Linked DNA regions of Syntrophobotulus glycolicus DSM 8271. The protein of the gene in region 2 interacts with the protein of the main gene of each other region in a pairwise test. Links are inferred from orthologs where the notes say so. Each region holds a gene or a part of one and is shown on either strand. Other genes may lie near its edges.

Region 1 (4,155 bases), 120 kb from region 2 along the record:
CCTGATCACCCTTATTTTCAGTCATGCCCCTTATGTCATTGATGGAGAAACCCCTTACTTGAACCAGGCGCTGACCGCTCAGGTCATTATTTTGACCTTTATGAATATCACCATGAATACCATTGGTTTCTACAATGCGGGGAAAGCCAAGAAGGATTGGAAGGAGTCTGTTGACCAGATTTTAACGATGCCGTCAATCTATGCGATTTTGCTGGCGATCGTACTGAAATATTTTATGGTTGATATCACAGCAACTCCGTTATGGCCAACGCTTGAATACATCAAAGACGGCCTTGTGCCAATGGCCTTATTCACCTTAGGGGTTCAGCTTTCGCAAACAGAATTTGATTTTAGAAATATTGATGTCAATATCGCCGTGTTTACCCGGCTCATTATCGGCCCTTTGCTGGCACTGGCCGGCATAAAACTGTTCGGTTTTTCCGGGGTTGTCGCTCAGACCATATTTATTTCCTATTCCGTGCCGACGGCGGTAAACACAGCTTTGATTGCCATCGAATGCAACAACTATGAAAATTTCTCCTCGCAGCAAGTCATGGTATCCACGATATTCGGCGCCATTACGCTGACCTCGGCCATATACATGGCCGGAATTTTATTTCCGATTTAGACGGAAAGGTTTCCGGTGAGGGGCGCAAGGGCATCAGGCCGGAATTGGAGAAGAAGACAAAGCGGGAATTCTTTTTTTGCCCGGAACAAGAAAAAGAGAGAAAAAAGTTTTTGAGAAAGAGGCTGATCAATATGGAAATCGGTGCCAAGGGAAAGTCGGAAACAGTGGTGACAGAAAAAGTGACGGCAAAAACATTGGGCAGCGGGACTCTCGACGTTTTGGCCACCCCGATTATGGTGGCCATCATGGAGAACGCGGCGACCAGAGCCCTTGATTTGCCGGAAGGTCAGACCAGTGTCGGCACCTATCTGGAGATTAAGCATCTGGCGGCGACTCCCGTGGGGATGAAGGTGTGGGCAGTTGCCGAAATCACCGGGATTGAGGGCCGCAAGCTGTCTTTCAAAATTGAGGCTTATGATGAAAAAGAAAAAATCGGTGAGGGAGAGCATGAAAGGTTCATCATCAATGCCGAAAAGTTTCTGGAGAAAGCCTATGCAAAACTATCCTGATCAGGAGTTCAAGGAAATCAAGGAACGTAACCCGGAGCAATAGCTCAGGGGAATTCAAATGCCGGTCAGGAGATAAGGATAAAGGAAAATGGAAGAGCTTATTACCATCAGCAAGCCGTCATCAGCAGAGCAGGTTATCGACAAATCCAGGTTTATTGCTGTTGCTGTCCCCGCCGCAGACTCAGGCGAAACAGCGGCCCGGCTCCTCGATGTCAAAAAGGAATACCCTAATGCCCGGCATTATGTCTATGCTTACCGCCTGAACAGGGGGAAACTGGAAAAATCATCAGATGACGGTGAACCGCAGGGGACGGGAGGACGGCCGGTCCTTGATGTGTTGCAGCATAAAAAACTGTGGGATGTTCAGATTGTTGTTGTCAGGTACTTCGGCGGAGTCCTGCTCGGTACAGGCGGGTTGTCCAGAGCCTATGGCGGGACGGCCAGAATGGCGATTGAACATGCTTGCATAGAGAAGCTTACTCCGCATCTGGTTTACGGCCTGACCATTCCTTATGCCAATTATGAACAAGTCAGATATTTTATCCGCAACCACTGCTGGGAAATCTCCAATGAACAATTCCAGGAAACGGTAGCTTTTGATGTTGATATTCCCCAAAAAGAAGACAGCCTTTTTCAAAAAGGAATCGGGGAAATCTTCAACGGGCAGATGGTTTGTCAATTGAAAGAAACGATCCTGAAAGCCGTGGCGGCAGATCAATGAAGGCAAAATCAAAGCCTGTTTGACATCCGGATCTGAAAGAAGATGGACAAAGGTGATGAACGAGTGATTAATGACCGGGGTGGGAGTTCATCAGCGTATGGAGGTCCTGATCAAAGATTTCGTTTTTCTGATCGGCTATCTGGATGAAGTCCCCATAAAGCCGGTCCAGCTGATTTGATTCCGGTCTGTAGCCCAGTTCAAAAAGCTTGTGCCTTAAAGCGTGCTTGCCCGATCTGGCGGTGAGAATGATCTGATTCTGGCTGGCGCCAATAGTGGCCGGATCAATAATTTCATAGGTTTCCCTTTCTTTCAGAATCCCGTCCTGATGAATCCCGGAGGCATGTTTAAAGGCATTGGGGCCCACAATCGGCTTATGATAGGGAATGGGAATGCCGGTTATCCGGGAAACCAGACTGCTTGTCGCGGTAATCTCCCTGGTGTGGATATTGAGGGCAAAGGGATATTCTTTTTTCTTGGAGTGCAGGGCCATGATCACTTCTTCCAAAGACGTGTTGCCCGCCCGTTCGCCAATCCCGTTGATGGTTCCTTCAATCTGAGTTGCACCGGCAAACAGGCCGGCCATGGAATTGGCCGTGGCCATACCGAGATCATTGTGGCAATGAATGCTGATGATGGCCTGATCGATATTTTCCACAGTGTTTTTGACAAATGAGATCAGTTCCCCGAATTCCCAGGGGGTGGCATAGCCTACTGTATCCGGGATATTGATGACGGTCGCCCCGGCCTTAATGACTTCCTGAAGGATCCTGGCCAAAAAGTTACGGTCACTTCTGAACGCGTCTTCAGCATAAAATTCCACATCATGACAATACGTTTTGGCGTGTTTGACACAGGCACAGGCCAAATCAATCACTTCCTCAGGCTTCAGATGCAGTTTTTTCTCCATGTGAAGATCAGATACAGCTATCCCGGTATGAATCCGGGGATTTTCAGCATATTTGAGGGCCTCCGCGCAAAGATCAATGTCCGCTTGGACACAGCGGGTCAAACCACAGATCACCGCTCCTTTGATATTTTTGCTGATTTCTTTGACCGCTTCATAGTCTCCCGGTGAAGAGACAGGGAAGCCCGCCTCGATGATATCGACGCCAAGGCGCACGAGCTGTTCGGCGATTTGTAATTTTTGCCGGACATTTAACGTTATTCCTAGAGACTGTTCACCATCCCTTAACGTTGTATCAAAAAAATAGAGCTTTTTCATCGTTTGGACCTCCTTAAAAATAAAAATAAAAAAGCCCTTACATCTCGTATGAGACGTAAGGGCTATTATTCCTTCGCGGTACCACTCATGTTAACGGGGTTCATTCCGTTCACTCAAACAGAATACGGGATCTGTGATCCGATATTCCCTTCCTTGTAACGGTGGAAGTTTCCGTCCAACCTACTTAAACTGTTCAGCCGGCGACTCAAGGGGGAGTTGGGCTTTGGCTTCGGCTGCTTCGCACCAAACAACAGCTCTCTGAACCTGCCGGTCAGCTTAATATTCCCTATCACAGTCATTTTGAACTATTTTTTTTTATCTTATCAAGTGATAAACGCTTTGTCAATTCTTTGCAAAGATTATTTTTTGTGTGCTGGAACAATCCCGGTCCAAATCGGCTTTTCTGATCCTAAAAGGATTATTGTATGCTTTTGGAGAATTTAAATAAAATTGTCATTAGCAAAATAATAGGGGTGAAGGATTTGAATAAAGAATTGATCACATCTAATTTTCCGATAAATGTTTGCTGCTTTTCAACTTTATAGCTGGTCGGAGGGCTGCCTTAAGAGGGTTTCACTGACACTGATATGGTCTTTTCCAATCAGCAGATGTATTCTGAATTGATCGTAATTGGAATGGAATTGGGATTTAGACCGCCGTTTTGCTTTAATCATTTTATTCTCCGCCTCATCGTTTATTCTTTGTCTAAGCAATCTGTTATTTATATTATTCATGAAATCGTTTTTTTCATTCCCGTTTGCTTTGGGTAAGTTATGGTATTTCCAGTGCCCAAGGTTGTTTCAAAAGCAAAGAAAGGTTATGATAGATTAAGATCAAGGTATCGGAGAAAGGAGTCTATTAATGGCTCGTTTAGTGATCATGGATGGCAACAGTTTGCTCAACAGGGCTTTTTACGCTTTGCCGCCGCTGACTTCGGCTGAAGGACTGCCGACAAATGCCGTCCACGGATTTTTAGCCATGCTTTTACGTATTCAGAAAGAAAAAAAACCGGATTGCTGGGTCGTTGCTTTTGATAAAACAAAGGCAACCAAAAGAATTGAAATGTATGATCAAT
Region 2 (5,165 bases):
CGATGCATGACGCCATACCTGGCAAATTCGGCATTCTCCAAGCCCGGGATCATTCTGAACACTCTTTTTTGTTCGCCCCACTTCAGATGGGTTTGAAATCCTACTAAATTCAACAAAGAGCCTTCGAGATTTTCCTTTCTTAACTGGACAACAGCGAAAGGTTGTTTTCCCGTCCGCGGGTCGACCATCCCCACAGGTTTTAAGGGACCGAAAGCCATGGTCATCGGCCCTCTTCCGGCCATCACCTCAATCGGCATACATCCTTCAAAAACCATATTTTTTTCAAAACCTTTGACCTCTGCGGTCTCTGCTTTGATCAGTTCCTGGTAAAAATGATTGTATTCCTGTTCATTCATTGGGCAATTGAGATAATCCGCTTCACCCTTGTCATAACGCGAGGCCCAGAATGCCTTGGTCAGATCAACAGAATCAAGTTCCACAATCGGAGCGGCGGCATCAAAAAAAGAAAGCGCTTTTTCTCCGGTCAAATCCATGATATCCTCAGCCAAAGAAGCTGAAGTAAGCGGCCCGGAGGCTACGATCACTACGCCCTTTCTGGGTATTGCAGTGATTTCCTCCCGTTTAATCTTCACTTTGGGGTGGTTTTCCAATCTTTCAGTGATCTCAGTTGAAAAAAACTTGCGGTCAACGGCTGTCGCTCCTCCCGCAGGGACAGCATGCTTGTCCGCCGCCAGCATAATCAGTGAATTCAGGCGGCGCATTTCTTCCTTCAGAAGACCGGCGGCATTCTCCAAGCCGGCAGCCCTGAGGGAATTGCTGCAAACAAGCTCGGCAAAATCACCGCTGACATGAGCAGGTGTGGAAATCCCAGGCCTCATCTCGCATAGGGTAACCTCCACATCCCGGCACGCAAGCTGCCAGGCCGCTTCAGACCCAGCCAGTCCCGCTCCGATAACGGTTATTTCATTCATCTTTTCCCAGCCACCTTAATCTCTACTCTTTCTTCTCTTCAACCTTCTCTTCCGTGTGCCGACAATCTTTATTTGTACAAACATAGTTTACCTTCTGCTTAATCGTCTTTTCCGTCATTAAGCTGTTGCAATCCGGGCAATTTACCGGAGCGGGTTTTTCCCAGGAAATAAAATTGCATTCCGGATAATTGCTGCAGCCGTAAAATTTACGTCCTTTTTTACTTCTTCTGACAACAAGCTTTTCACCGCATTGCGGACAATTGACACCTACTTCTTCCAGCAAAGGTTTGGCATTCTTGCAGTCCGGGAATCCCGGACAGGCTAAGAATTTGCCGAAACGCCCCATTTTGATGACCATTCTCCGTCCGCAAAACTCGCATAAAACATCAGATTCCTGATCCTCAACCTTTATCTTTCCAATGATGGCTTCCGCTTTGTTCAGTGTTTCTTCAAAAGGAATGTAAAAATCCCTGATCACGGATTTCCATTGGGTCTGGCCTTCTTCAATATTATCAAGTTTCTCTTCCATATTCGCGGTAAATTCCAGATCAACAATATCTTTAAAATGTTCTTTGAGCAGGGAAACAACGATTTCTCCGAGTTCAGTGGGCACCAGCTTCCTCTCTTCCTTCACGACATAGCCTCTGGTTTGGACCGTGTCAATAGTCGGAGCATAAGTACTCGGCCTTCCGATTCCTTCTTCTTCCATTTTTTTAACCAAAGAGGCCTCCGTATAGCGGGGAGGCGGTTCCGTAAAATGCTGTTTTTCTTTGATCTCCGCTAGTTCCACCTTTTGGCCCGGAGTCACATTTACTTTCAGACAACGATCATCCCCGTCTTGTTTTTCTTCCGTTTCATCAGTACTTTCCTCATAAACAGAAAGATAACCGGGAAACTTTACGGTTGAAGCGTTAGCCCTGAGCGTATACTTATCTGCCGCAACATCGACCGTTAGCGTATCATATACCGCCGCACTCATCTGGCTTGCTAAGAACCTGTCCCAGATCAGCCTGTACAACCTCAACTGATCCCTGCTCAAAAATTCTTTGGCCGAATCAGGCGTACGCAAAACAGAAGTTGGCCGAATCGCCTCATGGGCTTCCTGGGTTCTGCGCTTACTGGTATAATTCTGCCGGCCCGGATAAAAATCCGAACCAAAACTGGCCAGGATATACTCTTTGGCCTCATCCTGGGCAAGCTCTGATATGCGTACAGAATCTGTTCTCATATAAGTGATCAGGCCAACCGTCCCCTCTTTGCCCAAATCGATTCCTTCATAGAGCTGCTGAGCCAGCATCATCGTTCTTTTCGGGGCAAAATTCAGTTTCCGATAGGCCTCCTGCTGCAAACTGCTGGTCGTGAAAGGCGGGGAAGGCTGCTTCTTTTTCTCTCTGTTTTTGACATCGCTGATCACACAGACAGCTCTGCGGAGCTGTACGATGATTTCATCAACTTCCTGTCTGGATTTGATCTCAATCCTTTTTCCCGCTTTGTGAATCAATTTGGCGGAAAAATTCCCCCCCGGACAAAGAAATTGGGCAAGCAGTGTCCAGTACTCCTGAGACTCAAAAACCTTAATCTCCTCTTCTCTGTCGCAGATAAGCCGCACCGCTACAGATTGGACCCGGCCTGCGCTGAGACCTTTCTTAATTTTCTTCCAAAGGAGGGGGCTTAATTTATAGCCAACCAGCCTGTCCAATACTCTGCGGGCCTGTTGAGCATCAACCTTATGCAGATCAATTTTGCGGGGATTTTTTATGGCTTTCTGAATCGTTGGTTTCGTTATTTCGTGAAATTCTACTCTGCTGCTTTTTTCTTGATTAATCCCCAGAAGGTGCATCAAATGCCATGCTATTGCTTCCCCTTCACGGTCCGGGTCAGAAGCGAGCAGAACTTGATCTGCCGTCTTCGCTGCTGCCTTCAGCTCCTTGATCAGATCGCCTCTGCCTCTGATCGGGATATATTTCGGTTCAAAATCATGCTCAATATTAACGCCCATTTGGCTTTTGGGCAAATCCCGCAAATGGCCCATAGAAGCTTTGACCTGATAGTTTTTGGATAAAAACTTGCTGATTGATTTCGCTTTGGCCGGGGATTCTACAATGACCAGAGTTTTTGGCATATTTCACCTCAAAAGTTATTCTTTCGGATTTATCCGGTTTTTTCGGAAAATTATCTTCGTGCAAGTACATAATATTGGCCCGGCAGCTGTTTCACAATCTCCTGCAGCTCCAGCTCCAAAAGGCCAAGGGCAATGGTATGGGGTGACATTGAACAGTTTAAAGCAAGTGTATCAATATGTAAAGGAACATCACTCAAATAGTCCAATAATTGAAGGTTTTCCGTTTTCATGTCCAAATGGTCAAATAAGGTATTGCCGTTCTTCTGCTTCTCTATATTTTGACCTTGAGCGGACTGTTCATACTCTTTTTTCATAGAATATAATGTCTCATTTTCCATTTTGATTTCCGCCAGAACATCTTCGACATTTTCCACTAATTTTGCTCCTTGCCGGATAAGCTGGTGGGTACCTCTGCTCATTTCACTGAAAATCGGTCCCGGAACGGCAAAAACTTCCCTGCCTTGTTCTAAAGCGAAATCTACGGTGATCAAAGAACCGCTTTTTTGAGCCGCCTCTACAACCAGTACTCCGCGAGCCGACCCGCTGATCAGCCTGTTACGCGCAGGAAACTGCCCGGGTTCACACGGGCGTCCGGGGGGATATTCGGAAATCAGAGCTCCATTTTCAATGATCTCTGCGGCAAGCTTCCTGTTCTCCGGCGGGTAAATCCGATCCAGTCCTCCGGCTAAAAAAGCCCAGGTCAACCCTCCCGCTTCTAGAGCACCCTTATGGGCGGCAGAATCTATTCCCCTTGCTAGACCGCTCACGATGACATAACCTTTGCCCGCCAGCTGTCCCGCCAGACAGGAAGCCGCAGACCTGCCGTAGGCAGTAGGCCTGCGAGAACCGACGACGGCCAATCCTTCTCTGCCGGAGTCAATCATTCCTTTGTAAAAGAGCAGCGGCGGCGCATCGGAACATTCCAACAATAATGGAGGATAATTCTCTTCCCCAGGCATCACAAGCAAAATTTCCTGATCGGAAAGAGCCTGTTCAAGCTCATCTAAATTCAACTTTTTCCTGGATTGCTGAAACACATTCATCCACGAAGGACGGTTTCCGCTGGGAAATCTTTCTTCTGCAGCATCAAAGGCCTGGATTGCACTGCCAAACAGGGCCAGCAGATAACGCAGCCTTCGGCTGCCAATCCCGGGAAGAGTCAGAATCGCTGCTCTGGCAATCTTCTCTCTTGCGCACTCCATTGATCTGTTCTCCTTTTCAGGTTGATGAACAAATGTTAACCCAATAATCGATAGGTTTCTTGCAAGAGTAAAGTATCTTTCTCCATATTAGGACTCTCGCAAATCACCGTTCCCTGAATACCGAATGTTTTCAGAGCTTTAAGCAGATCCGCATAATTCAAATCTGCTTCTTGCAAAATCAAGTGTTTTTTTTCACCCTTTAATCCATAGTCAATCCCCGAGACATGAAAATGGGCATTTTTTGTCCACTGATCTCCCAGCTTCTCCGCTGTCTTATCCAGAATAGCGCAAAATTCATCATAGCTGTTGTACAGCCCGTTCGATCTGGCATGAAGATGGCTGAAATCTATACAAGGCAATACCCCTTCTACTTCAGCAGCCAAGGCAATGGTTTCCTCAAGACTGCCAAACTGGGAGGGCTTTCCTGTGGTTTCCGCTCTCAGGATAACCCTGCAGCCTTCATCATCAAGAATCCTTCTTATTTCAGCAACCCCATCCAAAACTTGAGCAAATACTTTTAGAGGATCATCACCCGAATAAAAAGCGGGATGGAATATGATCGAATGTGCTCCAAGAAAATCAGCTGTTCTGGCCGTCTGAATCAGTCTTTGCTTGCTGGCAATGATCTTCTCTTCTTCTTTGGAATTGAGATTGACATAATAGGGGGCATGGCAGGAAAGAGAGACGTTCTCCTCTCTCGCAGTCCGGCCGTTCAAGCGGGCCTTTTCTTCCTTCATTCTTACGCCATGAACAAATTCAACTTCCATGGCATCAAGCCCCAATTCTCTTATCCTTCTGATCCCGGCCTCCGTTGAACTGTCGGCGGCTGAAAGCGGCACTCCGGCCGTTCCGAACTTAATCATTTTTCTTATCCCTTATCATCGATTTGCCACCTTAGCTTTCTTAAAG

What was found.
Region 1: the proteins of topA (region 2) and SGLY_RS10820 interact in binary tests that used the Escherichia coli proteins (3 or more experiments, as listed by UniProt). The link is inferred for Syntrophobotulus glycolicus DSM 8271 from one-to-one orthologs.

Annotation. Positions count from the first base shown.
Region 1 is NC_015172.1:2,193,394-2,197,548, reverse strand. Bases 107-3,041 are described here. They hold SGLY_RS10820 (IMPACT family protein), read left to right. Parts: upstream 107-1,225; coding sequence 1,226-1,858; downstream 1,859-3,041. Other genes in these bases: SGLY_RS10825 (thioesterase family protein), read left to right, coding at 760-1,137; SGLY_RS10830 (AEC family transporter), read left to right, coding at 107-628. In the rest of the region: more of SGLY_RS10830, read left to right, coding at 1-106; polA (DNA polymerase I), read left to right, coding at 3,942-4,155.
Region 2 is NC_015172.1:2,314,113-2,319,277, forward strand. The notes cover bases 505-3,499. They hold topA (type I DNA topoisomerase), read right to left. Parts: upstream 3,055-3,499; coding sequence 955-3,054; downstream 505-954. Other genes in these bases: trmFO (methylenetetrahydrofolate--tRNA-(uracil(54)-C(5))-methyltransferase (FADH(2)-oxidizing) TrmFO), read right to left, coding at 505-932; dprA (DNA-processing protein DprA), read right to left, coding at 3,105-3,499. Outside these bases: more of trmFO, read right to left, coding at 1-504; more of dprA, read right to left, coding at 3,500-4,256; SGLY_RS11440 (TIM barrel protein), read right to left, coding at 4,292-5,119; serA (phosphoglycerate dehydrogenase), read right to left, coding at 5,160-5,165. UniProt on the Escherichia coli protein: Releases the supercoiling and torsional tension of DNA, which is introduced during the DNA replication and transcription, by transiently cleaving and rejoining one strand of the DNA duplex.